Regions from separate parts of the Peribacillus sp. NPDC058002 genome, predicted to be linked through region 1. Evidence: riboswitches for the same ligand, from Rfam matches in the RefSeq annotation. Region 1 holds a riboswitch; each other region holds the start of a gene.

The links. Region 1 has a riboswitch for cobalamin ahead of metE (5-methyltetrahydropteroyltriglutamate--homocysteine S-methyltransferase). Riboswitches for the same ligand answer to the same signal wherever they lie in the genome.
Region 2: another riboswitch for cobalamin. It lies ahead of ACFVSH_RS16805 ((2Fe-2S) ferredoxin domain-containing protein); the one in region 1 lies ahead of metE (5-methyltetrahydropteroyltriglutamate--homocysteine S-methyltransferase).
Region 3: another riboswitch for cobalamin. It lies ahead of ACFVSH_RS11740 (hypothetical protein); the one in region 1 lies ahead of metE (5-methyltetrahydropteroyltriglutamate--homocysteine S-methyltransferase).

The regions. Positions count from the first base shown of each region.
Region 1 is NZ_JBHVQU010000012.1:39,198-53,061, reverse strand. It holds gene ACFVSH_RS04640 (YgzB family protein) at 93-446, shown strand; gene perR (peroxide-responsive transcriptional repressor PerR) at 547-990, opposite strand; gene ACFVSH_RS04630 (D-2-hydroxyacid dehydrogenase) at 1,147-2,091, opposite strand; gene ACFVSH_RS04625 (aminopeptidase) at 2,243-3,352, opposite strand; gene bcp (thioredoxin-dependent thiol peroxidase) at 3,364-3,834, opposite strand; gene ACFVSH_RS04615 (ion channel) at 3,897-4,316, opposite strand; cobalamin riboswitch at 4,557-4,749, shown strand; gene metE (5-methyltetrahydropteroyltriglutamate--homocysteine S-methyltransferase) at 4,894-7,200, shown strand; gene ACFVSH_RS04605 (acyl-CoA thioesterase) at 7,200-7,673, shown strand; gene ACFVSH_RS04600 (ABC transporter permease) at 7,715-8,500, opposite strand; gene ACFVSH_RS04595 (ABC transporter permease) at 8,505-9,296, opposite strand; gene ACFVSH_RS04590 (ABC transporter ATP-binding protein) at 9,345-10,352, opposite strand; gene ACFVSH_RS04585 (hypothetical protein) at 10,503-10,823, shown strand; gene ACFVSH_RS04580 (glutamate-1-semialdehyde 2,1-aminomutase) at 10,967-12,256, shown strand; gene ACFVSH_RS04575 (glutamate synthase-related protein) at 12,586-13,864, shown strand, end outside.
Region 2 is NZ_JBHVQU010000104.1:1,423-13,822, reverse strand. It holds gene ACFVSH_RS16835 (alanine/glycine:cation symporter family protein) at 100-1,527, shown strand; gene ACFVSH_RS16830 (YozQ family protein) at 1,697-1,915, shown strand; gene ACFVSH_RS16825 (energy-coupling factor ABC transporter ATP-binding protein) at 2,019-2,864, opposite strand; gene cbiQ (cobalt ECF transporter T component CbiQ) at 2,883-3,659, opposite strand; gene ACFVSH_RS16815 (energy-coupling factor ABC transporter substrate-binding protein) at 3,646-3,957, opposite strand; gene ACFVSH_RS16810 (energy-coupling factor ABC transporter permease) at 3,959-4,702, opposite strand; cobalamin riboswitch at 4,876-5,069, opposite strand; cobalamin riboswitch at 5,271-5,461, shown strand; gene ACFVSH_RS16805 ((2Fe-2S) ferredoxin domain-containing protein) at 5,612-5,980, shown strand; gene cobJ (precorrin-3B C(17)-methyltransferase) at 5,995-7,632, shown strand; gene ACFVSH_RS16795 (sirohydrochlorin chelatase) at 7,651-8,541, shown strand; gene cobK (precorrin-6A reductase) at 8,538-9,308, shown strand; gene ACFVSH_RS16785 (precorrin-8X methylmutase) at 9,321-9,968, shown strand; gene ACFVSH_RS16780 (cobalt-precorrin-5B (C(1))-methyltransferase) at 9,973-11,085, shown strand; gene cbiE (precorrin-6y C5,15-methyltransferase (decarboxylating) subunit CbiE) at 11,069-12,283, shown strand; partial or broken gene cobI (precorrin-2 C(20)-methyltransferase) at 12,276-12,400, shown strand, end outside.
Region 3 is NZ_JBHVQU010000051.1:12,618-19,180, reverse strand. It holds gene ACFVSH_RS11755 (DUF4129 domain-containing transglutaminase family protein) at 1-1,695, opposite strand, end outside; gene ACFVSH_RS11750 (DUF58 domain-containing protein) at 1,692-2,885, opposite strand; gene ACFVSH_RS11745 (AAA family ATPase) at 2,885-3,841, opposite strand; cobalamin riboswitch at 4,032-4,251, shown strand; gene ACFVSH_RS11740 (hypothetical protein) at 4,409-4,954, shown strand; gene ACFVSH_RS11735 (ABC transporter substrate-binding protein) at 4,958-5,908, shown strand.

The DNA.
Region 1 (13,864 bases):
TCAATCCAAAAGTAATATGTATCCTTTATTTCTTTTTTGTTCCATCCATTGTTTATGTTATAGTTAAAGTTATATTTTAGGAGGGACAATCCATGGCTAAATATTCTAGCAAAATCAATAAAATACGTACTTTTGCTTTGAGTTTGATTTTCATTGGCTTTATCGTAATGTACCTTGGACTTTTCTTCAAAACGAATCCTGTTGTCATGACGATTTTCATGGGGCTGGGCCTTTTATTCATCATCGCAAGCACAGGGGTTTATTTTTGGATTGGAATGCTTTCTACAAAATCGATCCAGGTTGTCTGCCCTAACTGCAGCAAACCCACAAAAATACTAGGGCGTGTAGATATTTGCATGCATTGTGAAGAACCATTGACACTTGACAAAAAGTTGGAAGGCGAAGAATTCAACGAAAAATATAACCGAAAAAGCCTGCATGACTAGAGGAATTCCGCTAGCTGAATTCCCTTTCAAGAAGTCTTTAACAATTGTATCATTTCTTGATAACATGAAAAAAAGTTCCAACCAAGTGGAGGAACTTTTTTTAATGCGATTCTTTTTTCGCACAATCCGTACAGTCGCCGTAAATCTCCATCCGATGGTGACTAACATTGAAACCGGTGACTTGTGCAGCGAAATGCTCGACTTCATCCAATGCAGGATAATCGAAATCTACAATTTTCCCGCAAGTTTGGCAAATTACATGATAATGATTCGTCGTCACAAAATCAAACCTTGCTGAAGAATCACCATACGTAAGTTCTTTTACCAAACCAACCTCACGGAACACACGCAGATTGTTATAAACCGTTGCCACGCTCATATTCGGAAACTTGCCTTCCAGCGCTTTATATATATCATCAGCGGTGGGGTGGGACATGGAGTTTATCAAATACTCAAGTATCGCATGGCGTTGAGGAGTTATTCTTACACCGGTATCTTTTAAGGAATCCAACGCTTCTTTTAACTGAACTTCAGACACCGTCATCCACCTCTTTTTCTCATTAAGTATGAATTCTTAAATTATAATATTTATAAATAGTGTACCTTTTATGCGTTGAATTTGTCAATAATTCAATGGCTTAACCATTCTTTTTTAGTTTATTCATGAACACAATGAATCTATACCATTACTGCTTTGAGTTTAGTATCCCCTAGATAAGTCGATTACGTTGGTGAAGTCATTTCCAGCTTTCAGGTATTCACGCATGTTTTTTTCGAAAATGGCAAAGGTTCTTGGTAGATATTCTCCGCTTTTACTTGATAGATGCGGTGTGACTGTGACATTCTCCATCCTCCAAAACGGATGCCCTTTTCCCAAAGGCTCCGGGTCAAATACATCCAAGATGGCATGAGAGAACTCCCCGGCGTCCAGGGCTTCGATCATCACTTCATCGTTAATCAGGTCTCCGCGGCCAATATTCACGAAAACTGCAGATTCTTTCATTGCTTTAAAGTGCTCTTTTTCCAGAAGGCCCTTCGTTTCATCCGTACTTGGCAGGACGGATACGATATAATCGGCTCCCGCTATGGCTTCCAATAAATTATCCAGAGTATAAAGGTGATCGATGGATTCCACTGGCTTCCCGCTCCGGTTCACTCCCATCGTCGTCATCCCAAAGGCTTTCCCAAGACGAGCCACCTCCCCTCCAATTGCACCGGCACCAATAACGAGCATAGTCTTGCCATTCAATTCCCCTACTTCAATCTTTCTATCCCACAATTCTTCCTTTTCATTCTTGATAAGCATTTTCAATTTCTTTTCATATTGCAAAAGCATCCCTATCGTATACTCGGCCATCGGGATTTTATGAATGCCTCTTGCGTTTGTCACCAGAATGCCACGTTCCTCAATGGCTTTAAATGGCATTAATTCCATCCCTGCACTCATGACCATGATCCATTTCAAGTTCGCCGCTTTCCCAATGATTTCTTCAGTTAAGTCTTCACCATATGTAATTAGGATTTCCGCTTCACGAAGCGGCCCATCCGTCCATCCTTTTTGATAAATTAAGTTCAAATCTGGAAAAGCTTCCATCATCTTCGTTTGGATGCCTTCATTCGGAATGACAGTCGAAAGTATTAACATGTTTATCTCTCCCTTTTAATTAACATAAAAAAAAAACACGGGCTCTATGTGTCCCGCGCAACTTTCTCTGAGGAGGTATTCCCTTAATAAAGCATATTCAGGTGTCCCCTTTTTGAGTTGGACAAAAGCCTTACCCTTATTAAAAAAGGCTTTATTTTAAACAATTTGGGTTTAATGCATGTAATTCCGGCAAAATGAAATCGCCATCCCTTCTGATCGGAACGTCGTCAAAATAGATGTCACCGCCCCCATATTCCGGACGCTGGATCAAGACCATATCCCAATGTATCGATGAACGATTTCCATTATCCGCTTCTTCATAGGAGAGCCCAATAGCCAAGTGCAGACTCCCGCTTATTTTCTCATCGAACAATATATCGTCCATAGGTTCCAATATATATGGATTGATTCCAATTGCGAACTCCCCTATAAACCGGGACCCTTCATCAATATTCAGAATTTGGTTCATTTCTGAGTCACGATTGGAAGTTGCTTTAATGATTTTTCCCTTTTCAAAGTTTAATTCTATGTCACTAAAGGTGATTCCTTCATAGGTTGTGGGTGTGTTAAAGGATATCCTTCCATTGAGACTATCTTTTATAGGTGCCGTAAACACTTCCCCATCCGGTAAATTCTTTTTTCCGGCACATATGATGGCCGGCATACCTTTAATGGAAAAGGTCAAATCTGTTCCTGGTGAAACGATCCTGACTTTGTCAGTCCGTTCCATCAATTGTTTTAATGGTTTCAAGGCCGCCTCCATTTTCCCGTAATCCATGGTGCAGACGTTCAACAGAAAGTTTTGGTACGTGTTGAAGGGCATGCCGGCTTTTTGCGCTGATGCGTTGGTGGGATAATTAAGTAAGACCCAACGTCGGTTGTTTACATAGAAAAGAGTGGGGGAATTCATGGCCTCCCCCTGAAGACGGTGCCTCTCGATGGGAACATCAGTCATTTCCACTTCGTTTTCTTCCCCAGTGATGATGATGACTGCATCGATATCTGTATATTTCTTCAGAGCCCATTGCGAAGATGTGTCAAGTTGTTCCTTCACATTCCCTTGTAACAGGTGGCGGCTTATCTCATCGTCTTCGAGTTCTACATATGGATAAGCACCCACTCTGTAAATTTCATCAATCAGCTCTTTCAATAATGGTTTCGTGTTAATATGCCCCCGTATGAGGATTCTCTCTTTTGGCTGTATTTGTATCGAATGATGAATCAGCCTGGCTGCAAGCTTCGTTATTCGCTCATCCTTCATCTGCCTGTCCCTTATTTTTCGAGGTCACGAAGAGTTTCAAGAGCTTCTTCGACGTGGCCTTTGACTTTTACTTTACGCCATTCTTTGACTATCTTACCAGCCTTATCTATCAGGAAAGTTGAACGTTCAATGCCCATATACTCCTTGCCAAAGTTCTTTTTCAATTGCCAAACATCAAATGATTCAGCCGCTTCATGATTTTCGTCAGCCAGCAGCAGAAAAGGCAATCCATGCTTTTCGATGAACTTTTCATGACGTGCCGCTGGATCTGGGCTGATACCAATGATGACCGCGTCCAATTCCTCGAATTGCTCATTATGGTCCCGGAAATCACAGGCCTCCGTCGTGCAACCTGGCGTCATGTCTTTTGGATAAAAATATAAAACAATGTTTTTCCCCTTAAAATCCGATAGGGAAACCATTTCACCATTGTTTGCAGGGAGTTTGAAATCAGGTGCTTTTGCTCCAATTTTAACAGTCATATTGAACCCTCCATTTCCTTCATTATGGTAAGAGTACCCAATAATCGAAAGAAACACAACTTTCATTTATTCCTCCTATCATTCTGTTCCAGATCGATAACTGTCCGAATCACGAACGCTGCCGGTAGTGTATACCCGATGAAAGCCTGAATGGTAGCTATCATCCTGCCCATGCCAATCGGGGCTATATCTCCATACCCTACAGAAAACATCGTCATCGCACTAAAGTAAAAGGAAGTCTTCAACTGTTCATAGAAAGTGCCATCCAGCCGATTGCCCATATCAAGAATCACCGAATGATTCTGAAGCTCGTATAATAAATAAATCAGTGCGAACCCAACCAATATCGTCGCATATAAATTGCCAAGCCACAGCATATCCTCCAGAGAAAACTTCTTTCCTCCCGACTCAACAAGAAATAACGTACGAATGCTCATCACCATGCAAAAAATGATTCCTGCAATCAAGATGTAGAAAGTCATCCCCAACGCCCCATTTCAATACGCCACTCCCTCTATACATACTCCCTGTCCAAACAATATATTCTTTTTTAGGAACAGACCTTATCCTCATCACCCACACACTCAAAAAAACGGATTCTTTTCCCGAATCTCATGTTGACCCTTTTGGTCGGATATGTTAAGATTGTCTAAATTTTTATAATAGTTTTTATTTTAAAAATTTTAGACTTGTAAACAGTTTATAAAGGCAGGTTTTGTAAAATTTCATATGTGGAAATAGGTTCCTAATTATTAATTAGGATTAAAAGGGAAGTCCGGTGTAATTCCGGCACGGTCCCGCCACTGTAATGGGAGTGTTAGCGCCATCCAATATGCCACTGATCAACGGATCGGGAAGGCCCGCCGCTAATGATAATCCCTAAGTCAGGAGACCTGCCTATTTCAACAACACTGTTTTAACCTACGGGAGATAGGGAGGTGTTAGGGACCTTATAATTGTAAGGGGCATTCTGAATGCCTCTTATTTTAAGCATTTCTAACTTTCTCTTTTGACGGTTAGGGATGCTTTTTTTATTGTTCAATAATATGAATTGGGAGGATGGGAATTTTGAAAAGCAGTAGTTTGGGTTACCCTCGAATCGGGGAAGATCGTGAATGGAAACGTACATTGGAAGCTTACTGGTCAGGTAAAATCGATGAAGCGGAATTTACGGCACAACTAAAAGCAATCCGTTTAGGCAACTTACAAAAACAGAAGCAACGGGGCATTGATATCATTCCTGTCAACGACTTCACTTTCTATGATCAAATGCTCGACATGTCCGTCATGTTCGGTCTTGTTCCTGAACGTTATTCAGCCTATGAAGGCGGTAGAGTTCCTCTTTCCGTATATTATTCAATGGCTCGCGGAAACAATAATGAAGTCGCTTCCGAAATGACGAAATGGTTCAATACGAACTATCACTATATTGTCCCTGAATTAAAACTGCCACAGCTGACTTTAACAGAAAATAAACCACTTGCAGCATACCGGGAAGCCAAGGAAAAGCTAGGGATTGAAACGAAGCCCGTATTGATCGGACCTTATACCTTCATCTCCCTTTCCAAAGGCTTCAATAAACAAGAGATCCCTGGCATCATCCTGAGCTTCCTTCCCCTATACACGCAAATCCTGCGGGAGTTGGAGCAAGAAGGAGTGAAATGGGTACAAATGGATGAACCTGCTCTTGTTTCATCCATTTCCAAAGATGATATGCAAACTGTTACTTACCTCTATGAAAAGCTGAATGAAGCAGCACCGAACCTGAACATCATGCTACAAACATACTTTGATGCCGTGGAACACTACCAAGAAGTCATCGAATTAAAAGTCCAAGGAATCGGTCTTGATTTTGTACATGATAAAGGGAGGAATCTAAGTAATCTTGAAGCATTCGGCTTCCCGAAGGACAAAGTACTTGCTGCAGGTGTGATTGACGGAAAAAACATTTGGCTATCTGATTTATCGAAAAAAATTCAATTGATCGAGACTCTTAAGAAAAAGGTAGCCGAAGACCAAATCTGGCTTCAGCCCTCTTGTTCCCTGCTTCATGTCCCAGTGACCGTTCGTAATGAATCCGCCCTTTCAAAAGAAGTGAAACAGGCCCTTGCTTTCGCTGACGAGAAACTTGAGGAAATCACACTCTTGGTCAAAGGGAATAATCAAGGCTTTGAAGCAATCGCCGAAAAAGTCGATGCCAATAAAATTACGGTTCAAACGTTAGCAAGTTCAAATGCACGGAATCATGGGGCTGTACGATCGAAAGTCGAAAAGGTTAAAACCAGGACTGCCGGCCGTCAAATTCCATTTAAAGAGCGTTACCAAAAACAACAGGAATTTTTCAAATTGCCTTTCCTTCCTTCGACTACGATCGGTAGCTTTCCGCAGACACTTGAAGTTAAACAAGCACGCGGGAAATTCAAAAAAGGAGATTGGACCGCTCAGCAATATGAAACATTCGTTAACGAAGAAATCGGCAAATGGATCGAAATCCAAGAAGAAATCGGTTTGGATGTTCTCGTTCACGGGGAATTCGAACGGACGGATATGGTTGAATACTTCGGCCATAAGTTGGGCGGATTCATCTTTCTGGAAAAGGGTTGGGTCCAATCCTATGGATCCCGCTGCGTAAAACCACCAGTCATCTATGGCGACATCCATTTCATCGAACCGATGACAGTCAAGGAAAGTGTTTACGCACAATCACTGACGAAGAAGACGGTAAAAGGAATGCTTACAGGTCCTGTTACGATTTTGAATTGGTCATTTGTCCGTGATGATATTTCCAGGGAGAATGTTTGTTATCAGCTGGCGCTCGCTTTGGAAAAGGAAGTCATTGCATTGGAATCTGCTGGAATTAAAATGATTCAGGTTGATGAGCCTGCACTTAGAGAAGGTCTGCCATTGAAAAAAAGCGATCGCGACGAGTATTTGAACTGGGCTGTAAATTCATTCTTGATATCCACATCAAGCGTGGAGGAAACAACCCAAATCCATACGCATATGTGCTATTGCGACTTCAACAGTTTCATGGATGTCATCTCCTCCCTCGATGCCGATGTAATTTCCATCGAAACATCTCGTAGTCATGGGGAGCTTGCTTCCGCATTCGAGGAAAAAACATATGAAAAAGGCATTGGCCTGGGTGTGTATGATATTCACAGCCCGCGTGTGCCGGCAGTGGAAGAAATGGTCGATATGATTGAACGGGGCATCAAGGTATTGGATAAAGACCAGTTTTGGATCAATCCCGACTGCGGCCTGAAAACAAGGGGTATCCCGGAAACCGTCGCTTCCCTGAAAAACATGGTCGAAGCAGCAAGAATCGTCCGTGAAAACCTTTTGGCCAAACCAACAGGCCTATGATGGAAAAGAATGTGGCCCATCCAACACAGCAATCACGGACTTTTTTAACCGACCTTGTTTTTCCACCGGATACAAATCATCACAATACCATCTTTGGCGGAAAAGTAATGGCCTATGTTGATAAAATAGCCTGCATTTCAGCTATGCGCCATTGTCGAAAACCCGTTGTGACTGCTTCAAGCGACTCTTTTGATTTTTTGGCCCCCATCAAGACAGGGGATGCGATCAACCTTGAAGCTTATGTCACCTGTGCTCATCGCACATCAATGGAGGTATTCGTGAAAGTGGAGCGTGAGAACCTATTAACAGGTGAAAAACAGCTTACAGCACGCGCTTTTTTAACGATGCTGGCCATTGATGAAGACGGTAAGCCGACAAAAGTACCTCAGGTCATTCCGGAAACGGAAGAGGAAAAGCAGCAATATGTTGAAGCACAAGCAAGATATATTGAAAGAAAGAAAAAAAGGAACTAAACAAAAACCCCTTCAACATGAATGCTGTTGAAGGGGTTTTTTTAGTTCCCTGCCCCGCGGTACCTCTTCACTCCCTGATTCCATATGAAAACGGATATCACGAAAAAGGCGACCCCGATTACAGGTGTGGCAAATGCATATGCATACCACTCTTCTTTTCTTAGGAAATAAGATGCCGGATAGACACCAACAAACGCGAATGGCAGCACCCACGTAAGGACAAAACGGATGACCTTATTATAAATATCAACTGGATAGCGCCCGTAGTTCCCGATATTGTACATCATTGGCATGATGGATGTTTTCGCATCCGACCAGAACCCGATACTAGCTATCGCAACGAATATGGCTGCATAAGCAAGGGCCCCTCCTATTGCAAAAATGATGAAAAGAATCGGGTCATACCACGCAAGCTGAAGATCCAATGAAATCCCCGAATAGAATATAATGATCAAACCGGTCACAACACCAAATAACGCTTCTAGCTCGATTCTTTCTAAAATAACTTGAAAGAGGCTATGTATCGGCCTTGTTAATATCCGATCCATTTCACCTTTGACGATATAGCGGTCATTAAAATCCCAGATGTTGAAAAAGGCAGAAAAAAGGGCAAACGGGATGAGGAAGAATCCATAAATGAATATGATTTCTTCACGGCTCCAGCCGTTTAAAAATTGGGTATGCCCAAAAACGACTAAGATAAATACCAGATTCACGACCTGATTCAGCAGGTCAGATAGGATTTCCATGAAGAAATCGGCTCTATATTGCAATCTGGTTTTCATATATTGACTCACATATTGAAAAAACATCGATACATAAAACATCCCGTCAACCTCCTTGAATAATCAGCTGTTTTTTTGCGACTATCCATAAAAGCTGAATCGGTATTATGAGAATGATGCACCAAATTAACTGTTGTAAAAGCGCCATGGCAATTTCGCCTGAACTGTACCCGTTCGTAAAAATCATGCTTGGTACATAGCTGATCCCTTGAAAGGGTAGATATTTCATCACTTCCTGCGCCCATACCGGATAGAAACTGATGGGCAGCAGCAGACCGGAAAATAAATCAATGATAACCCTTTTAGCCCGGATCAATCCGGCATTATTATATAAGAAAAAGGTAGTGATTCCCGTCAATAAGTTAATTTGTGTATTGATGATGAAACTGAACAGCAAGGAAATGCCGAACATCCCCCATGTAGCCGGCTCGTGCGGCAATTCGATAGGAAAAATGAAAGCTACCAGCAGCATTCCTGGAATCGAGAAGAAGAAGAAACGGAATATCCCTTCCCCAAGTCCTTGCATCGTTTTCATGCCTAAATAGTTATACGGCCGGATCATTTCAATGGCTACCTTGCCGTCTTTAATTTCAGTGGCGATTTCGCGGTCAATATTATTGAAATAAAAAGCGCGCGCCATCCATGCAACCGCGACATAGGTTGTCATCTGCATACTTGATAGTCCTTCGATGGAGCTTTTCTCTCCATATATCGCATTCCATAAGAAATAATAGGCACCGATATTGATGCTATAAATTAAAATGCCGGTATAATAATCCGTTCGATACGCAAGCATCATCAAAAAACGCATGCGGATCATTGCAAGATACTTTCCCATGGCCCTCCCCCTTCTTGATAGACACGTTGTTTCTTAATGATAAGAGAGTCAGACAGTGCCTTCTTCGTAAATGTTGCGAACAATCTCTTCAATGGACGTTTCATGGATTTTGATGTCCTTTATTTTAAAATGAGATACAACAGCCGAAACAAGCTGTGAAATATGATCATTTTCTTCTTTCAATAAGGCAATGTATGTTTGATCTTTCTCATCATAAACCCAGTTAGCAGTAAATGGGAGCGCCAATGATTGCAATTCCTTCAATGCGATCGGCTCGATGAATTGAAAATGGATCTGTTTTTCCTCAGCCCAGTTATCTTTCAAACTCTGTAATTCCCCATCATAAATGATCTGTCCTTCATCAAGCATGATTACGCGCTCACATAATGCTTCAATGTCACCTAAATCATGGGTTGTCAAAAGGATCGTCGTATTATATTTCTCATTTATTTCTTTCAGGAACTCACGAATCTTCATTTTCACGAGTACATCAAGTCCAATCGTCGGCTCATCCAAGAACAGCAAAGGCGGATTGTGGATCAATGCTGCCGCAAGCTCGCAGCGCATTCGCTGACCAAGTGAGAGCTTACGCACTGGCTTGTCCAGCAAAGGTCCGATATCGAGCGTCTTGATGACATGTTCCATATGATCGTTATATTGTTCATCCGTTACCTTATAGACCTTTTTTAGCAGCCTAAAGGATTCTTGAACTGCAATATCCCACCAAAGCTGTGAGCGCTGACCGAATACGACTCCGATTGTCTGAGTGAACTTTTCCCTTTCTTTATGTGGATTCATTCCATTGACCGTGATTTCACCTGCTGTCGGTTCCAAAATACCTGTCAGCATTTTGATCGTGGTCGATTTCCCTGCACCATTTTCCCCGATATAAGCTACCATCTCACCCTTTTTTACAGTAAAATTGATATCATTGACGGCAGGGACGATTTTATAATTTCTGGTAAGTAAATCCCGGAAGGCCCCCTTTAACCCTGTACGGCTTGATGCCGACTTAAATTCCTTCCGAAGCTGTTTCACTTGAATTGCATCACTCATCCTGTTACATCCTCCGTAATCTCTTGTCCTAATGAATTAGTTTATCCAACCTACCCTTTTTAGACAATAAAAATGCTTGGATGCCCAATACCATTTTCAGGGCGAAAAGATCGTTGTATCAGACACATATATAAAGGAGACGAGTATGCTATGAATATCAAAAAATTATTACTATCACAAATTGAAAAGGTCGTTTTCGACCTTCGATATGACTTCCTTTATGAAGATGAGTACGGGGAATTATTATGCCAGGTCATCCAAAGGGATTCCAGCGGGTCGATTGAAAGCACCCCCATCAGTTTCCATCTTTGCATTAATGAAGAGAAAGGGACCGGCCAACTAATCTATTACCACGCCCAGGGCGAAATGAACCGTCAATCATTCGACATCGAAAACCCAGAAACCATCTTGGCCATCCTTACTTTCATAACCGGATTTTTAGGATCCTCCCCCATTTCGCAAACAAAATGAAGTCCCTGAATCCTGATGTTCTAGGGGTGCAGTGCTTCCATGAGGGGACGAATCACATTTCCTAGCCTTCGACCCAGATTTACGGACGGAAAAGTGCTATGATTAAGAGGAAATATGTTTATATTTTTTAGGAGGTTTTAAGATTGGATTTTAGTAATTCGGAGCTTTTACATAAAGAGGCATTGGAACATATCGTTGGCGGGGTTAACAGTCCATCCCGTTCTTACAAAGCTGTAGGAGGCGGTTCACCTGTTGCGATGGATCATGCCAAGGGTGCTTATTTCTGGGATGTTGACGGCAATAAATATATCGATTATTTAGCTGCATATGGCCCGATCATCACAGGTCATGCGCATCCACATATTACGGAGGCTATCGTTAAAGCTGCAGAAACGGGCGTTTTATACGGCACTCCGACAAAACATGAAGTCAAGTTTGCCAAAATGTTGAAAGAAGCCATACCATCCATGGATAAAGTCCGCTTCACCAATTCAGGAACCGAGTCCGTCATGTCCACCATCCGCGTTGCCCGCGCTTACACAGGACGGGATAAGATCATCAAGTTTGCAGGCTGTTACCACGGACACTCCGACCTTGTTCTCGTCGCTGCAGGTTCCGGCCCGTCCACTTTAGGTACACCGGACTCTGCCGGCGTTCCAAAAAGCATCGCACAAGAAGTCATCACGGTACCTTTCAATGATATCAAGTCATTTAAAGAAGCACTGGATAAATGGGGCAATGAAATTGCTGGCGTTCTGGTTGAACCGATCGTCGGCAACTTCGGAATCGTGGAACCAAGCCCTGGCTTCTTGGAAGAAGTCATTTCATTATCTCACGAAGCCGGATCACTCGTAATTTTCGACGAGGTCATCACAGCATTCCGCTTCATGTATGGAGGGGCACAGGACTACTTGGGAATTCAACCCGATTTGACCGCGCTCGGAAAAATCATCGGGGGCGGGCTTCCTATTGGAGCCTATGGCGGTAAAAAAGAAATCATGGATTCTGTCGCCCCGCTGGGACCAGCCTATCAAGCGGGTACAATGGCAGGAAATCCAGCTTCCATGCTTTCCGGGATCGCTTGCTTAGAAGTGCTTAAAGAAGACGGGCTGTATGACGAGCTTGACCGGCTGGGGAAAATCCTTGAAGAAGGCATCCTGAAAGCGGCTCGCCAATATAATGTACCGATCACCATCAACCGCCTTAAAGGAGCGCTGACGATTTATTTCACGACAGAAAAAATTGAAAACTATGAGCAGGCGGAAAATACGGATGGCGAAATGTTCGCTAAGTTCTTCAAACTCATGCTCAACCAGGGAATCAATTTGGCACCGTCAAAATACGAAGCCTGGTTCTTGACAATTGCTCACACGGATGACGATATCGCTTATACTCTAAAAGCGGTTGAACATGCATTCAAAAACCTAATATAATAAATCGAATCAGCATAATTATTCATTTTTTATACACCCTCAGGATGTACATCTATCTTGGGGGTTTCTTATTTCCATGTAATAAATCTTTAATATTGGCATTTTAGGCCACTTTCCACCTAAATCCCATCAATCACAGCATCCATCCCATTGTATAAAAAATTGATTTCTGAATATTTAAATGATATGATATGGATACATTTATACACTTTCTTTCAATCTATCAAAACTTGGACTATTGTTCGGGTTTACTAATATTTCCCCCACTAAACACATGCTACAGGAGGTGAAAGGCAGAGAATAAGGGTAACCTTATTCATGCCACATTTATGGCCCAACAATGGACACCTGCTACATTCAAGGAATTTCACAAGGAAGAACATGATGCCTGCGGTATCGTTTCCTGCATCGAAAAAAAGAAAATCCCTACTAACGAAAACATCTTTGCCTGTATCGACGCCCTGGTTAAAATGAACCATCGCTGTGGCTTCATCAATGGTGAGGGCGATGGCGCCGGCATCCATATCGATATTCCCCGGGCTCTTTGGAAAAAGAAGCTTGAAGCGGTAAATGTCGATTCAAGCATCGTCGATCAAGATTCCTTCATAGTCGCCCACTTATTTTTAAGCAAAAAAACAGAAGCTAACGACTTAAAAATCGAAGTCAAGGAGAAACTGCTCCAGCATGGTCTCTCATTGATATTCGAAACGGATAAAGCCTACCGTTCCGAGGCATTGGGACCGATTGCCATTCAAGAAGACCCAGTGTTCTGGCAATTTGCCTGTACCTCCACCATCAATAATGACCAGGAGCTTTCAAATGTTCTTTTTGAGCTGACTTCCGACATCGAAAAAAGTGATTTCATCCATGTTGCATCTTTAAGCCAGCATCATGCGGTATACAAAGTGATGGGCGCGGGGGATACGCTCCCTGCCTATTATCTTGATCTTGCTGACCCTTTGGCTGCCTCCACCATGACACTGGGACATAATCGTTTTTCAACTAATACCCTCTCAAGCTTCTTCCGGGTCCAGCCTTTCAGTGTACTTGGTCATAATGGCGAAATCAATACCATCGCCAAATTGCGTGATGAAGCGAAAATGATTGGAGTTCCCATCGCTAAAGATGGAAGCGACTCACAGGATTTAAACAAGACGATCGAGACTTTCATCTGCCGTCATGGCTACTCTTTATTTGAAGCTGTCGATCTTATGTTCCCGCCAATCATCAACGAAATCAAGGAGTATCCAGAGCATTTACAAGACTTATATACGTATTTAAGGGAAGCATGGGGTCATTTTGCACAAGGTCCGGCAGGCATCATCTCCCGTTTCGGCGATGAAGCCGTGTTCTCTGTCGACTCTTTAGGCTTGCGCCCACTATGGAATATAGAAACGGAATCATCCTATATGTTCACTTCCGAACCGGGAATCATCCCTTCCAGTGAATATACCGGAGATCCGAAACCGATGGGTCCTGGGGAAAAAATCGGTTTGAAATGGAACGGCGACCGTATTGAATTGTACACATACAAGGATTACCAGGATAAAGTATTTGAACTCTTCAATGATCGTTTTGTCCTTTCCAATGACCGAGTCCGCTTACAGT
Region 2 (12,400 bases), on a different contig from region 1:
TGGCTTCATTTGTTTATCTCCCCAATGAATAGGGGAATAAATTATAGCTGTATATGTTTTTATAATAATAATTAGCGTGAAGTAGAGGGGTTTGTTTTAATGGAGATCTTAGAAAATTTTATTAGTGAGACAAATGATGTGTTATGGTCTTCCATATTGATCATCATGTTGATTGGATTGGGTCTTTATTTTTCCGTCCGCACGAAGTTTGTTCAATTCAGAATGATAAGGGAAATGTTCCGGCTATTGGGCGAAGGGGCCACTGCGGAAAAAAAAGGTGTGACATCCTTTCAGGCATTTTGTATTAGTACGGCTTCCCGGGTAGGAACGGGTAACCTTGCAGGTGTTGCCATAGCGATCACGACGGGCGGCCCTGGAGCCGTTTTCTGGATGTGGTTAATAGCACTGATCGGATCTGCTTCGGCTTTCATTGAAAGTACACTTGCTCAAATCTATAAGGTCAAGGATGGGGATGCATTCCGCGGCGGTCCTGCGTATTATATGGAAAAAGCATTGAATGCCCGCTGGATGGGCATCACTTTCGCTGTGTTGATTTCGCTGACATTTGGACTAGCTTTCAATTCGGTACAAGCCAATACTATTACAAGCGCATTCAACGAATCGTTTGGGATTGAAAAGTGGGTTACGGCTGTCATCCTGGCAATCGTCACGGCTGTCATCATTTTTGGCGGGATCAAATTGGTTGCAAAGGTCTCTGAGGTCATCGTTCCGATCATGGCAGGAGCCTATGTGATAGTGGCGTTGATTATCATCATCATGAATATTACCGAGTTACCGGGTGTTTTTGTTCTGATCTTTGAAAGTGCATTTAATGGCATCAAAGAAGTGGCTGGTGGAGTACTGGGAGCAGCCATGATGCAGGGAATCAAGCGCGGCCTATTTTCAAATGAAGCCGGGATGGGTAGTGCACCTAATGCTGGCGCGACGGCAGATGTCAGTCATCCCGTCAAGCAAGGGCTCATTCAGTCACTGGGTGTTTTTGTCGATACGCTCATCATTTGCAGTTCAACTGCCTTCATCATTTTGTTTTCAGGTCTTTATACATCGAAGGAAACGGATGGAATCGTCCTTACCCAGAATGCCCTTGGAACGGCATTGGGATCTTGGGCGGGTATTTTCCTTGCCATCATTGTACTGTTATTCGCTTTTAGCTCCATTGTGGGCAACTATTATTATGGAGAGTCGAACATTGGCTTCATCAATGAAAATAAGGTTTGGTTAAACATCTATCGCATCGCAGTCGTAGGGATGGTGATATTCGGTTCTCTAGCCTCACTGGATTTTGTTTGGGGATTGGCTGACTTGCTGATGGCCCTTATGGCCATTATCAACCTAATCGCCATAGCGTTACTAGGGAAGATTGCATTTGCTGCATTGGCGGATTATCAAAAGCAAAAGAAAAGTGGGAAAAATCCTGTCTTCCATGTGAACAATATTAAAGGCTTGAAGAATGTGGAATGTTGGGGTGACCCATCCGATAATGTGGATGTGAAGAAGGAAGCCTAAGCTCTCAATAAGCTTACATGTAGAGCCCTTGAAAGGGGATTTTACTTGTAAGCTTTTTTTGCCTTTTTTTATCATTATTGAATATTGCTTCAGTTTTTACACAAAATACCTTTGTCTTAATACAGCTGTCAATGGATGATTGGACAATTTAAAACTAGGAGTGAAAAAAATGGATAGCAAGCAATCAAAAAATGAATCTTCAGAAATTGCCGGAAGAATATATGATGTTAGTGATTATAAACGGGAAGATCATTTATCTTCTGGACTGGCTACAACCCACGAACAAGTTTCGGATACTTATGCGGAAGGGGAGGTAAAAGCAGTCGTTGATGATGTGAACGGAAGAGATATTGAGCTTGCAAAAGAAAGAACCGAGGAAGAAAAGTAATAAATAATAAGATTTTTGGTTTTTAGGAACAAAAATGATCGCCTGCTATTTTAAAGACCCCCTAGCTTTTGGAAAGAGGAAACAATAGCTAGGGGATGCTTAATTAATAAATCCTTTCAGTCTCCAACATTTGAAGCAATTCTTCCTTCGTTCTTGGGAAAAGGTCCCGTACTAAAGGTTCCCTTGATTGAAGAAGGGCTTGAAACATTTCAAAAACCCACGGCTTCTCCAGATGTGCCTGCAGCAAAACGTCTTCATCATGGAAAACGGATACGGGATCCCCTTGGTATATGACCATACCATCGTTCATGACAACGACTTCATCAGCCCATTGATATGCTAAATTAACATCATGAGTTGATAGGATTATCGTTCTGTGATGGTGGTGGATACTGTCCAGCAGAGCCATGATCTGTCTTGAGAAATAAGGATCCAATCCAGCTGTAGGCTCATCCAAGAGCCAGACATCAGGTTCCATGGCGAGTACCCCTGCAATGGCGACACGTTTTTTTTGCCCAAGGCTCAAAAAATGGGTGGGTCTGTCTTTCAGTTCCGTTATTTCCGTTTCAGCCATCGCCCAATTTACTTTCTCCTGGACTGCATTTCTATCCCATCCTAAATTCATCGGTCCAAACGATATATCCTGTTGTACATTAGCGGAAAAGAGCTGCGAGTCGGGATCTTGAAAAACAATCCCCACTTGCTTTCGTAATGATAATAATGCTTTACGGTCATATTTCATTTTCTTGCCCTTAAATCTGATCTTTCCTGCCGTAGGTTGTAAAAGACCATTTAAATGGAGGAATAAAGTCGATTTGCCGGCACCATTATTGCCTAATAATGCTATCTTTTTACCGTGTTGGATCGTTAGCGAAAGATCGTTTAAAGCAAACGTTCCATCCGCGAATTGATGGGTGAGGCCTTCTATATGAAAAATATGCTCGTCCATTCTTGGGTTGCCTCCAATTTACAAATATCCATTAATAAAGATTAAGCTTCCTAGTATTACAATCGCGATCAGCCAATTGCGTGAGGAGTAAGTGTAAGTATCCTCGATATAGGAAAGGTTCTCCTGATAGCCTCTTGCGTTCATTGCCATCGTCAAATGTCCAGAGCGCTGCAATACTCCTAAAAATAATGATGAGGTTAGTAATCCGAGAGAGCGAATGCCTTTCCTTAACGAACCATACCCCAGCCGTGAAGCTTGTGATTGGTGAATGGCCAAAGCTGTTTCTAAAAAAATAAAGATGAAGCGATAGGTCAATTCTATTAAATCGACCAATAAGGAAGGCACTTTAAGTTTTCGCATCACCGATAGAATGACGGTAATGGGTGTAGTTAAGGTGAGAAAATATAAACAGCTGATGCTGCCTATTACGACAGTGATCAAATTGATCACTGTTCCTATGCTGTCATCGCTGATGAATATTTGCCAGTTCCCGACCTTCCAGGACCACCATATATTCGAAAACGAAGTAAATTTGCTTGTAAAAGAAAAAAGGATGGTAATGGTTCCTGATAGTATAAAAAATCCCGGTAATAGAAGTAATTTAAAATAATAAGAAACCGGGATTTTTGCCGCAAAAATGATTAAAGCGCTCATCACCGTAAAAGTGATGAGTGAAACGGTCATATCCCTTACCGTTAACGAAAATAGCAAAAGGGAGATTGCAAAAACCATCTTTTCTAACGGATGTACATCCTTTAGCCCATTGAAATAGGCATATTTATCAATGAGTAACATGCTTCGATTTTCCGGGAATTTCCTGTTTGGTTTGCTTATTCCTTTGTTTCGTTACACCTATGAAATAACCAATGAAACCGGCTCCGATTGCAGCTTGCAGCGCAAATAATAAACTTTCGGTTTCCGCACCTGGCGGCTCCCAAATACTGTTGAACCATGGCTTGTATTCCGGCTGGATTTTAGTGATGGCTTCTTCAGCTTCTCCATCGGCACCGCCAAATTCCGTTCCTTGTTGCGTGATTAACGGTATGGTAGCAAGAACGACCACCAGGAAAAGCAGCAGTAAACTTTTTTTCATGTTAACGGGCCTCCTTAGATAAAACTCGCAGCAACTTCAATTCGCCTAGATTGTATTTTTTTAAGAAATTCATCACGACGACTGTCAGTAGCCCCTCACTGATTGCCAAGGGAATTTGGGTCAGGGCAAAAATCCCTGCAAATTTACTGAAAGAGGCCATGAATCCTCCTACCTCGGATGGAAAAGCAAGAGCAAGTTGAATGGAAGTTACTACATAGGTTCCCAAATCTCCAAAAGCAGCAGCCAAGAACACGGCAAGTGAAAAGGACCAACCCAATTTAGTTGCGCCCTTGAAGACGAAGTAAGCAATGAGCGGTCCGCAAACGGCCATGGAAAATGCATTGGCCCCTAATGTCGTCAATCCTCCGTGAGCCAGTAAAACGGCTTGAAATAATAGAACGATGGAGCCAACGACACTCATGGCCAATGGACCGAATAAAATGGAGCCCAAACCAACTCCGGTAGGGTGTGAAGAACTTCCCGTAACAGAAGGAATCTTTAGGGCGGATAAAATGAATACAAATGCACCCGATAGGCCAAGCATCATTTTTGTTTCTGGGTTTTCCCTTACTTTGGTTCTAATGGACCGGTAACCCAGGATTAAAAATGGAAGCGTCACGGCCCACCAGAATATAGCCCATTCAATGGGTAAAAAGCCCTCCATGATATGCATGGCCATTGCCCGTTTTGGGACGAAAAGCAGTAAAATGACAAAATAAATGGTCTTCCAATTGGTTCTTTTCATTCTTTCTCCTTTCAAAACTTTTAATTTTTCTGAACAATCTTGAGAAGAAAGGCGGCCCAACATAAAAAGCACTTCTCTCAAAGGAAAGAAGTGCGTAATGAACAGGAATTTTGCAGCATAAACCAACCATGGGCCTTTCTGCCTGATCCGCACACCCATCCTCGTAGGTTGAAACAGTTTCACGCTTCATGGCAGGTCTCCTGGCTTTGGTTCATCATCCCATTACATCCTTCCCATCTCATTTGACAGTGGAATTGTTAAAGTAATAGGACTCCCCTTTACAGTGGCGGGACCGCTCCGGATTTTCACCGGCTTCCCTTTTAAGCTGAATTCCGAAAAATTCAACACCATAAAACTTATGTAATTATTTAGAAAATTCTCGTATAGTGTACCATAAAGAAATAATTCCAGCTATACTATCTTTTTTTTTTGACTAAGTTTGTTGCAAGGAAAGGCTTGTTGACAGGATATACACTATTAAACTTTTCTAAACAGTCGGAATAAACTATTGAATTTTGATAAAGTTGTTATATGATAGATAAAGTTAGTTAGAAATGTATAATAAAACCAAATATTTCATTTTAAAAGTGCCCTTGTGTGAATATGCAAGGGATAATAGGGAAATCGGTGAAAGTCCGATGCAGCCCCCGCTACTGTAAACGCTGATGAAATTGTCGATAGCCACTGGCATTGTTGCCGGGAAGGGACAAGGTAAAATGAAGCGTAAGCCAGGAAACCTGCTTTTAAAATTGCATGATACTTTTCGGAGGGAAAGGTAGAAGGACTATGACGATTTCGGGAGATTGGGCATTCTTGCCTGGGGCTCCTCATCCATATAGTTTTTTTAAACCTTGACTCTTATGTTAAGGTTTTTTATTTTGCCTTTTCCCTGAACGCAGGAGGAAGAAGATGACTACTTGGAACTTAATGGGTACAAATACACATCTGTTGATTTGTAATGGAAGCAGCTGTATGAAAAAGGGCGGGGAAGAAGTAACCCAGGCGATTCGCGATGAAATTACTTCCAAAGGACTGGACATGAAAATCCATACAACGAGGACACGGTGTAACGGAAGATGTAAGGATGCCTGCGTTGTGATTGCCTATCCTCAAGGAAACTGGTATCGAGTGGAGACGCCTGATTTCGGCCGCCAAATTGTCAGCCATATCGATGATGGGGAGTTTGTTCCACAAATGATCTACCAATTCAATGATGGGGAAATGGCACCCAATCCAAATTTTCCTGCTCATACGGGTATTTCAAAGAACAAAGCGTAAAAGGAGATGTCTTAATGAGTACAAACGGTAAATTATTCGTCGTGGGCTTTGGACCAGGGAATTTTGAACACATTACCAAACGTGCTGTCGAAGCCCTTCAAGAAAGTGACTACATCATTGGTTATAAAACTTATGTTGAACTCATTCAGGGACTGCTTACAGATCAAACGATTATTAGTACGGGGATGACTGAAGAGGTATCGCGTGCTCAGGAAGCAGTGAAACAAGCGGAGCTGGGTAAGAAAGTTGCGGTAATCTCCAGCGGGGATGCTGGGGTTTACGGGATGGCTGGGTTGGTTTATGAAGTATTGATTGAAAAAGGCTGGAAAGAAGAAACTGGAGTGGGCATTGAAGTCATTCCTGGCATTTCTGCAATCAACTCTTGTGCATCTTTACTTGGGGCACCAGTCATGCACGATTCGTGTACAATCAGCCTCAGTGATCATCTAACTCCTTGGGAACTGATCGCTAAAAGGGTTGAAGCAGCTGCAATGGCAGACTTTGTCATTGCCCTGTATAATCCGCGCAGCGGCAGGCGGACGAGGCAAATTGTTGAAACACAGAAGATTCTCCTTCGCTACCGTTCACCCGATACACCTGTCGGGTTGGTGAAAAGTGCCTATCGCGATAGGCAAGATATTGTCATAACCAATTTAAAAGAGATGTTGAACCACGATATTGGAATGTTGACCACTGTCATTATTGGTAATTCCTCCACCTTTTTATATGATGACAAAATCATTACACCAAGAGGCTATCAGAGGAAATATACTTTGAATTCGGAAAAGCAACCATTGAAGCCGCATCAGCGTCTGCAAAAAGAAGCGGAACCGTGGGCATTAGATCAAGAAGCCTTCACCGAATCCTCTGGAGGAGTTGGATTACTTACAAAAGCACCTGAAAAGAAGCCAGCTTCCTTTGAAATGGCAATGGAAGCACTGTCAAGAGTCAAAGGTCAAACCGTTCAGCAATCCATTGAGCCGATTGTTCAGCAAAAAATGGAGTCGGTATTCGAACTTGCCGTTAGTCCAGGTGTGGCGAATAAACAATTCACTCCCAAACAAATGATGACACTTGCGGAAGTTGTCGGGGAAAAGGGCACGATGGAATACACGCCAAATCATAAAATCGTATTAAAGATACCGACAATGGATCCGGAAGTCATTACGGGGAAATTGCAGTCAGCAAACTTTCTATTATCACCGATTGGAGATGTACTGACATTAAAAGCATGTGATTTCTGTGATGGCGAAAAAACCGAATCCATTCCTTATGCGGATGAAATACATCGGGTGCTTGGCGGAATGAAAATGCCAAAGGAACTAAACATCGGTTTTAATGGGTGTGGGATGGCTTGTTATAGAGCTGTGATGGATGATATCGGGATTGTCTTCCGAAAAGGGAAGTTTGACTTATTTCTTGGAGCTAAACCGGTTGGAAGAACAGCCCATCCAGGTCAGCCTGTTGCAGAAGGCATTGAACCGGAACAGCTTGTTGAACTGATTACGGACATTGTCGCGGAGTATAAGCAAAATGCCCATCCAAATGAGCGGCTTTTTAAATACTTCAAACGTTCGAAAAAGATACAGAATTTTTCTTATCAGGACATCGCTCCCAAAATAAACATAGAGCCTGCGCCTTGTGAAGACTAATCAAGAGGGGGAAAGTAAATGAAAGCAGTTTTGTTCGTAGGACACGGAAGCCGTTTGGCTTCGGGAAACGAAGAAGTCCTTCAATTTATTGAAAATATGGTTCCGGCATTGGATGGGCGCTTCCTTGTTGAAACGTGCTTCTTGGAATTTGCGGCACCGAATATATCCAAAGGCATTGATAATTGTGTAAAACGAGGGGCTTCTGAAGTTATCGTCATACCAATCATTTTGTTGCATGCAGGACATTCGAAATTACATATCCCAGCTGAAATAGAGGATGGGAAAACAAAGTATCCAGAAGTGAAATTCACATATGGCCAAACGATAGGGGTCCACCATGATATATTGACAATCCTGACAGACCGTCTTGAGGAAGCGGGATTCGATACAGCTTCTGAACAGGCAGAGACAGCAATATTGCTGATTGGCCGAGGTGGCAGTGATCCTGATGCAAATAGTGATATATATAAAATTTCACGATTATTATGGGAAAAATTGAACGTAAAATGGGTCGAAGCAGCTTTCATGGGTGTAACGGACCCGCACGTTGACGAAGGTATTGAACGATGCATCCGCTTAGGGGCAAAAAAAGTAGTGATGCTGCCATATTTCCTGTTCACAGGTGTGTTGATGGAAAGAATGGAGGATATGCTGAAAGGCTATCAAGAGCAATATCAAGATCAAGAATTCATTTTGGCTAAGTATTTTGGATATCATCCAACATTACAGAACATTCTGCAAGAACGTGTAATTGAAGCTAGTGAGGGCAGATCAAGCGGGGCACGTGATTTGGAAAACTATCGTAAACATGTCGAGGAATATGGACATGCCCACCATCATCACCATCATGACCACGATCACGACCATCATCACGATCACGTTGGGCAAGTGGTGGGGACGTCAAAATGATTTTGTTTTTGGCGGGTACAAGTGATGCAAGGGAATTAGCGATTGAGATGCAGCAGGTGGGATTCAAGGTTTTGGCAACTGTTGTAACCGGGTCGGCAGCTAAAAGTTTGCAAGATGCAGGCATAACCACCCGGATTGGCCGATTAACTGCAGAGGATATGACATCTTTAATCTCGGAAAAAGGTCTCCAGGCAGTAGTTGATGCAAGTCACCCATTTGCCGAAGAAGCATCCAAGAACGCCCTTAACGGAGCAAAGGCAGCAAATGTCCCTTATATTCGTTATGAGCGTGAAAGTCAACGGTTTCAGAATGATAAATTGATAGTTGTCCGTGATTATGAGGAAGCTGCTAAGCTTGCTGCTGTGAGACGGGGAGTCATCATGCTTACGACAGGAAGTAAAACCCTGGCGGTGTTCGCAAAAGAATTGGTAGGGCTAGAGAATACAAGAGTCATAGCGAGAATGCTGCCACGCATGGATAATATGGAAAAATGTGCTCAGCTGGGCATTGAGCAAAAAAATATCGTTGCGATTCAAGGGCCATTTTCCAAAGAATTAAATAAAGCTCTATATGAACAGTATGGGGTCACATTGATGATTACGAAAGAAAGTGGCAAGGTCGGTGCGGTTGATGAGAAATTGGAAGCAGCGTTGGAATGTGGAATAGAGACGATCATGATATCGCGACCGGATGTTGACTATCAAAATGTTCATTCCAGTTTTGATCATGTCATCGCCGAGTTGAATAAACAACTAAATGAAAAATAGGAGGAATGCAAGATGGATTTTAAAACGGATTTTAAACCACTAACGGTAGACCCAGACAAAATATATGATTATAGCTTCTCAATCATTGCTGAAGAAATGGGCAATCATGATTTTTCTGAAGATGAATGGAAGATCGTCCGCCGGGTCATTCATGCTTCAGCGGATTTTGAATTGGGAAGAAGTGTCATCATCCATCCAAATGCCATTCAAGCTGGTGTGGAAGCCATTCGCAAAGGTAGACATGTCATTGCGGATGTGCAAATGATCGAGAGCGGTACAGGCAAAAAAAGATTTCAAAAACACGGCGGGGACGTTCATTGCTATATTTCAGATCCGGATGTGATGGTCGAAGCAAAACGTTTGAATACGACAAGGGCGATCATTTCGATGCAAAAAGCCGTTAAGGAAAATGAAGGGGGCATTTATGCCATTGGCAATGCACCTACAGCTTTACTTGAGCTCATTCGCCTTATTAAAGAAGGGATTGCAAAACCGGACTTAATCATTGGAATGCCTGTTGGGTTTGTTTCTGCAGCGGAATCTAAAGAGGAACTCGCTAAGATCACGGAGGCTCCATTCATTACGAATATTGGCCGAAAAGGTGGAAGTACTGTCACTGTTGCTGCATTGAACGCGATTTCCCTTTTAGCTGATAGTTAAAATCATGGAAAAGAAAGTAAAAAAAGACCCCTCACAAATGCGTCATGGGTATACGACAGGGGCATGTTCGACTGCCGTGACTAAAGCGGCATTGACTGCATTGATCACGGGGGATGCACTTGAGGAAGCGACGATTTCCTTGCCCATCGGGCGAGATGCCACTTTCACTATTGAGAAATATGCTATTTCGGAAAATGCGGTTAGTGCTGAAACGATCAAAGATGCCGGAGATGATCCCGATGCTACCCATCTGGCACATATTATCTCTACGGTCAGCTGGTCGGAGGCACCTGGGATTATCCTGGATGGAGGGATAGGTGTGGGGCGTGTGACCAAACCCGGGCTTCCTGTCCCTGTAGGAGAAGCGGCCATTAATCCTGTACCGCGCAAAATGATTTTAACCACTGTGGAACAAACATTGGAAGAATTTAAGATCAATAGAGGAGTGAAAGTCGTCATCTCCGTGCCAGCAGGTGAAGAAATAGCGAAAAAAACATTAAATGGCCGCTTGGGGATTGTGGGGGGCATTTCCATTTTAGGAACAAGGGGCACTGTCGTCCCTTTTTCCAGTTCAGCCTATATGGCAAGCATCGTCCAGGCTATAAGTGTCGCCAAAGCGAGTGGCTGTGAGCATCTTGTCTTAACTACTGGCGGGCGCAGTGAAAAGTATGCGATGGGCCTTATCCAGGATTTGCCTGAGGAAGCCTTTATTGAAATGGGTGACTTTGTGGGCTTCTCACTTAAGCAATGTAAGAGACAGGGAATTAAAAAGGTATCATTGGTCGGCATGATGGGGAAATTCTCCAAAGTGGCCCAAGGTGTGATGATGGTGCATTCAAAAAGTGCCCCGGTCGACTTCGGTTTTCTATCGGAAATAGCCCAAAGCGTCGGAGCTGAAGATGATCTTGTTCTTGAAATCAAGAATGCAAACACGGCGTCCCAAGTCGGGGACATGATGTCAGCGATAAATAATGTTGATTTTTTTAATAAACTATGTGAATCCTGCTGTCACTCTGCCATAAAGCAAGTGAAGGGCGGAATTGAAATGGAAACGGCGATTTATTCGTTGAAGGGACAATTACTGGGAAGGGCTGTTGGAATTGAGTCAATCGATTAAATTAATCGGGATAGGGGATAACGGTCAGGAGAGCTTGCTGCCCCAATATGCCCAATGGATAGAAGAAAGTGAAGTGCTGGTCGGAGGTGAACGGGTCTTATCGTTTTTTCCGAACTATTCTGGCAAGAAGATTGTCATAAAGGGCGGTTTGAAAAAGGTGGTGGAACAACTGCGGGATGAAACTCATCCAACAGTTGTCTTAGCTTCCGGTGACCCATTGTTTTATGGGATGGGAGGCTATCTTTCAAGCAAAATCAACATAGAGGTTTACCCATATTTCAGTTCAATTCAGCTTGCTTTTGCAAAAATGGGTGAAAGCTGGCAAGATGCCTTCCTAGTCAGTGTTCATGGCCGCAGTATGAAAGGTCTGGCCCAAAGGATAGATGGGAAAGCGAAAGTAGCTTTGCTTACTGACATCGAAAATAGTCCCAATCAACTTGCTAAATATCTCATTTCATTCGGAATGACTGAATACCGGGCATTTGTGGCTGAAAATCTTCAAGGAGAAACCGAAGACTCTGGCTGGTATGAACTTGAAGAAATGGCGGAGCGGGAATTCTCGCCGTTGAATGTCGTCATTTTGAAAAGAAAATCAGAAGGTCCAAGCTGGTCCTTGGGGATAGAAGATGAAGAATTTTCGCAGCGGAAACCCGACAAAGGCCTCATAACCAAAAAGGAAATTCGGGTATTAAGCCTGCAAGCGTTGAAACTCAGGAAAAACAGCACCGTTTGGGATGTTGGGACGTGTACGGGCTCAATGGCAATTGAAGCGGCCAAGCTTGCATCCGAAGGCCAAATTTTCGCAATTGAAAAAAATGAGCCTGATTTAGAAAACTGTTATCAAAACCAGCGTAAATTCCGTACAGATATAACGGCCATTCATGGAAAAGCTCCGCAAGGACTGGAAACTTTTCCGGATCCTGATGCGATCTTCATTGGCGGGACCGGCGGCGAAATGGCAGATCTCATCCATACATGCTGCAAACGATTGAAAGAAGGCGGCAGAATCGTTCTGAATGCTGCGACGATTGAGAATCTTTACAGGGCTAATGAGGCATTTGCTGAAGCTGGTTTTCACACTTCCATCATGCATGCCCAAATCTCCAGAAGTAAGCCAATATTGGGAATGAACAGATTTGTTCCGCTTAATCCTGTGTATATCATTACTGCACAACGAAAGGAAGACATGAATGAGTAATCTTGGTACATTATTTGGCCTTGGCGTGGGCCCGGGCGATCCAGAGCTTATTACAGTAAAGGCATTTCGCGTGATTCAGGAATCTCCGGTCATTGCGTATCCAAAAAAAAGAAAAGG
Region 3 (6,563 bases), on a different contig from region 1:
CGAATCGTAAAATTCAACTTCCCCATCAAAACCCTTTGTCGGCTCGAAGGGAACCCAGCCTATCCCTGCAAAATAAACCTCGACCCAGGAATGTGCATTATTATTGGTCACCTTATATACGGACTCGCCATCAAGGATTGATTTTTCCCCTTCCGTATAACCCTTTACCCACCTTACAGGCATATTGGCGGCTCTTAGTAAAACGACCATTGCACTTGAAAAATTATCACAATACCCTATCTGTGTCTCGAATAAAAATTGATCGACATAATCTTGATTGCTCTCCGGATAGGGAATATCGTCCTTAGAATAACTGAATTCAGGTCCGTCAAAATAATCCTCAATAGCTTTTGCTTTATCGTACCAATTCGTTTCATTCCTTATAAGCCGGGATGCCAATTCATATATCCGGTTTGGCAATCCCTCTGGAAGCTGAGTGTTTTTTTCCATTATTAAATCCATCGACCCGTCGGGATCCGTTACCTTCCTTAACTCAGCTATATCAAAACTCTGCATATCATAGCTAAGCTCATACTCTTTCAGGGAAAGTCGTTCGCCAGTATCCTGTTCGGAAATAACTTTGTCCATTCCCTGATAATATTTGAAATCCTTCCCGTTTTTGGCCTCAATCTTTTTTAAATACCCGGATTGCGGATGAAGGATATGGGAATATGATTCCATCATGGACACATTTGCCGTCATTCCTTCTGTCCTCACCACTTCAGTAACGTCGTGAAGACCTAAAGATGCCATATCCTGTCCGTTGGAAAAAGTGTGAAAGTCCGTTTCCAGTATGGAATCCCACCCTTTGCCGGTATAAATATCCTTGTTCTCGACTTTCCAGTAATGTCCTGCAGGAGCATTATTATAAAAAACGATGGAACTATCCGGCTCTATCGAACCGCCAAGCTCCGAATCGTCTTCATCATATCCCACACTTTTACGCTTCGAACCTCCTTCTTCTTTCCCCGCTTTATCAGAATAAGAAGTAATATAAGGCACCGGGTCCGGCCACTGCGGAGAGAGCTTCGGGGCAGCGAAACCAACAAGGACACTTACCAATATCATGCCGGTCAGCATCAAGATCCACTTATTGATGGAAGCCATCTGAAACTTGATCCTCTCCTGTATCGTCAGACGCAGCAGGGACAGCAGGCCTAGCATCAAGAAGCCGATGATGATTATTCTAATCATTGCCATATCCCCCGCATAAGGAGTGAATGTATCAAGTACAGATATAAAAATCACCGTTAACATAAAAAAGAAAAAGATGCTTTGCCTCACCATCACCCAGTAATGGATCAAGTATGTTACAAGCCAAAGAAGGACAAAAAATAACATCGTTCGAAATGGATTTGTGATCAACTCCCAATTCCCATCATATATAAAACCAAGATTGCCCTTAAAATCCGCTAGAAACCCTTTCAGCCATGACAATTGAAATAAAGCGTCTATTGAATGGAGGAACTGTAATGAAATCATTATATAAGCACTATTGAGAATAACTCGGATTGACCAATGTAGGCGGAAATAATGCAGCAGCAGGGAATAGAGCAAAAATAAAATAAAAATGATGATATTACCTGTATCGGTGAGTTTATCGACAGGCCTTAACCATTCAGTAATCAACAACAGACCAAATACATACATCAAGACATGCATGAACCTTTCCAACTTTTCGGTGGTGACATTCACTTTGCCATCACCTCTGATCTATCAAACTTTAGTTGGCCCTGTTCAAAAAAGCTAACCTTCATCCCCCTCGAAACAGCTGCAGAACTTGACAACCTTTCCTCATCAGTAAGATTTGCCTGTTTCTTAACACATAACATTAATCCCTGATTAGGTTGGAAAGCACTCAATATGTCCACCTTTTCTAAAGTTAAGTCTGAAACGATGAATATCACAGCAGCGTTTGCCGGAAGAATTCCCTTCCTGACATTTTCATTCAATGCGTTTACTGCACTCGGCTCTTCTTTAACAAGTCTGTAAAAAATCCTTCGTTTCTGGTAATTGCCCGCTGCTGCCGGTATGATCATCCTCGACCCCATACTCACATACCCAATTTCCATGCCTTTCTTTAACATGGCGTGAGCAACGGAAGCAGCCATCACAATGGATTCTTCGAATAAATCCGACGGCTTTTCATCAAGCATGATGAATACATCCCGGTTTTTCTGCACTTCGAATTCCTTCGTCATGATTTCACTCGTTCTGGCCGTCGCCTTCCAATTAATCCATGACAACTGATCGCCTGGATGATATTCCCTTACTCCGGATACCACTGAATGTTCCCGTTGTGTTTTCTTTGTTGAAACCACTGCCCCCTGATTGAACACTCGATCAAGATCACTGTAGGCAAGCTCATGATAACGAGGAAAAACAGTTATTTTCAGAGGTGAACTATATATCGCTTCCTTTTCGACTAACCCGAAAAAATCCCCAACCCAAAAGCGGATCGATTGAAACGAATGCTCTCCACGCTCCATGTCTTCCAAGGTATATGACATGCAGAAGGTACGCCTGAATCCCGGAAAGATAATGATTTTCCTTTGAAATCCCCTATCTTCCAGACGCTGAGGCAATTCCTCCTCTACCACCATAAATAGTAGGGGCAGCCGGTTTTTACGGGTAAACGTCAATGCTATTTCAACAGATTCGCCGGCCTGGCATTCCCTTTTATTGATCTTTCTCTCAACGATCAAATCATGCAGCGGATAAAACAGCAGAATCAAAGCGTACACAGAAAACGGCAAAAATGAATAAAAAATGAACCAACTGACAAAACCACCTTGAAACATTGCATAGCAAAAGGAAACCGTCAAGAGTAATACAAGTCCGACCACACTCATATTTCCCCTTAAAATGTTGATGAATTTGCGCATTAGGTCATAGCCCGCTTTACAGGCACCTGTGTTGTCGCCACAACTTCATGTATCACCATTCCAGCATCGAAGCCCTCATACTTCGCTTCAGGTTTCAAAATAAGCCGGTGGGAAAATACGAATGGCACCAAATATTGAACATCGTCCGGCAGAACATAGTCCCTGCCCTGGACCCGCGCGTAAGCCTGGGCTGCCTTCATCAAGGCTATCGATCCACGCGGGCTTACACCTAAATAGACCCCTTCATGCGTACGTGTTCGATTCGCCAATTCAACAATATATCGTTTTATTGTGTCATCCACTATCACAGCTTTTACCTCAGCCTGTAATTCTATCAATTCATCCAAGGTGATGACGGCTTCCAGCTCATCAAGCGGTACCGTGTATTGAGCTCTATTAAGAACCTCTATCTCTTCTTCCACACCCGGATAGCCCATTTTCATTTTTAATAGGAATCTATCCAATTGAGCCTCCGGAAGCGGATACGTCCCCTCGTATTCGATCGGATTTTGTGTCGCCATTACGAAGAACGGCTTCTCCAATCTCCTTGTGACACCATCAATCGTCACACTTGCCTCTTCCATGGCTTCAAGTAATGCAGACTGAGTTTTCGGCGAGGTCCGGTTAATTTCATCGGCTAAAATAATATGTCCCATTATCGGACCTGGCCTAAAAATGAATTCTTGTTCCTTAGGATTGAAGATCGAAACACCAGTAACATCAGAAGGAAGTAAATCAGGTGTGAATTGAATTCTCTTAAAGCTTGCACCTATAGATTTTGCCAGTGCCCTTACCATGACTGTCTTCCCTACGCCCGGAACATCCTCCAATAAAACATGTCCACCGGAAAGGAGTGCCACGATACTTAGTTCTGCTATATCCCGTTTTCCGATAATCACCTTTTCGATGTTCCCCAGAACCATTTCCAGTTTTTGATTGACCTGCTTATAAATCATTCTCTACCTCCCGGGATTCACAGTATCACCATGATTTCATACCTTTTTCTATATCAAAATTTTACATTAAGCTCCAATTAAACCTTACATTGTAAGTTTACTAGATATTCGGTAAACCATAAACGAATTTGTCCAAAAATATTAATGCAGTCTATTGAAAAAAGGTATGGTAAACTGTTGCTAAGTGAATATGAATCTTGCAGAAAAAGGTGCTGCATTGTCAGCTTAATAGGGAATTCGGTTTAAAACCGAAGCTGTTTCCGCAACTGTAAGTGCTAATGAAATAAGATGTTTACCACTATTTGAGGTTGTAATCGCTCGCCGATTACCGGCCATTTAACCCAAATGGGAAGGTTCTTAGAGTAAAATGACGCACGAGCCAGGAGACCTGCCTTTTTTCATCGTATTATGCTCTTCGGAAGATAGGAGATTGTACGGCCCTCCCATCTTTTTCTACTACAGATACATAGATGCCCGAAGCCGACCAAAACTCTTGGTCGGCTATTTGTCTTGCTGGGAAAAGCAATACGGAGGTCATTCACCCAATACGTAAAAGGAGGAAGATTTATGGCAAAGAAAGACTTTCGTTTTTTATGCTACCCATACATGCGTGAGTCCGTATCGACCGTCGATTTTGAAATCCGCACAGACTCATTGACGACACAGATCGGCTTGGCCGCCTCGCTTACTGAGGACGTCCCCGATGTATACCGTGACTTAATGGAATTATTGCCCATGGTTTACCATTTAAACGGCTCAGTCCGTGGGAATTTAGCCATTACCGGCGATGATCTCGACCGTTTAAGTGCAATCTACGACCGGTATGTCGCTGAAGTGAGGGATCGAATCGAAACATTCGTCCTTCCACAAGGATCAACCGCTGCATGTACTTTGCATACTTGCCGCAGTGAGGCCAAAAAGTCCGTGCGAGCTTTACACAAGGTAAGTCTAGAAAAGAAAATTCCAGGAATTCTTTTTGATTACGCTCACTTGCTTGCAAATGTATTATTCGTGATGGCAGTCTACGTCAATAAGCAACAGGGGATCGAGGAGATTCCTTTTATAAGTAAATCATACCCAACCAAACCAATGAAAAAGAAAACGGAGGAATAAATAATGAAGAGAACCCTACGATTCAGTTGGATTTCCATGCTGATGCTTACGCTATTCCTCACCGGATGCGGAGTGAACAATGATCAATCCTCAAAGGATAATAAAGATAGTAAAAAGGTCGAAGAAATCAAGGATTATACCGTTACGGATGATACTGGTAAGAAAATAAAATTCGAGAAAATCCCGGAAAAGGTCGTTTCACTTCAGCCAAGCAATACGGAAATCTTATTTGCCCTTGAACAGGGTGATAAAGTCGTTGGCGTGACAGACTTCGATAATTATCCAGAGGAAGCGAAGGATATCGAACATGTTTCAGACTCCGTTAACATTAATGCAGAAAAAATCATTGCCTTGAAACCTGATGCCATCATTGCTTATACCATTGGGGATGAAACGGCACTGAAACCACTTGAAGATGCCGGTATCCCTGTATTCATCATTAAATCTGCGGCAAATTTCGATGATGTATATGGTGATATCGGGCAGATTGCTAAAGTGATGGGTGTCGCCGAAAAAGGGAATGAATTAGTGAAAGATATCAAATCCCAAATTACAAATGTCGAAGAAAAAGTGAAAACCTTAGATGAAAAGGAGCAAACATACTTTGAGATTAGCCCTGCTCCGGAAATCTATACAACAGGATCGGAGACCTTCCAAAATGAAATCATGGACACTGCCGGCATAAAAAACATCTTTGATGACCAAAAAGGCTGGGTTAAAGTATCTGATGAAGAAATCGTCAAAAGGAACCCTGAATCCATCATCACCACCGCCACGTATGCAGATGATGCTGTTGGTGAAATTAAATCGCGTAAGGGCTGGGAAGATATCGATGCGGTGAAGAACGATGATGTCCATTTACTTGATGAAAATATCATGTCACGTCCTGGACCAAGGGTCGGGGAAGCTGTTGAACTCGCAGCAAAGACTGTTTATCCTGACTTGTTCAAATAACACGATAGGAGGATACGCCAATTAATCGGCGCATCTAAGTTTGTAGACAAAAGGGGTTCGGAATTAAAAAATTCCGAACCCCTTTTTGAAACACAATTTTGGCCAGGTTTAAGAGAAATAGGCTCTACGATCGACTATGTTAAGCCATGCCCTATTGGCCATCTTCTTTTAATTATTAAAAGCGAAATGAGCATCGTCTGTATCGACTATTTTTGAGTCCCCTTAATGTAGTCCAACGAATACCTTACTTTTCATTTGCATCTGCGAATACATGCCAAATCGTTTTTTGTATTTCGGATATCTATTTTTTACACCATGATGACTGCGCAGATGATATGCATCTGACACATATGCCCGCCAGTCCTCAGGTATGGTTACTATCTAATTGTTATAACAAAGTCGATTGAAGAGAAAGGTACGGGACTCCTGCTTAGAAATGCGGGTCTAGTGAGACCCAGCAGGCGCAAGCCGAGGAGGCTCCCTGACCACCCGCGGAAAGCGAGTTTCTTGAGCGGAAATCAACGTCCAAAAGCCATAAAAAAACGGCAGGCAAACTCCAATAAATGGTCCACCTTTTCATAATTTTCTGCACCGATCATCAAGGCAATGAAGCCACGCCCCACCGATCAGTACATTTTAAGGAGACCTCCTTTCT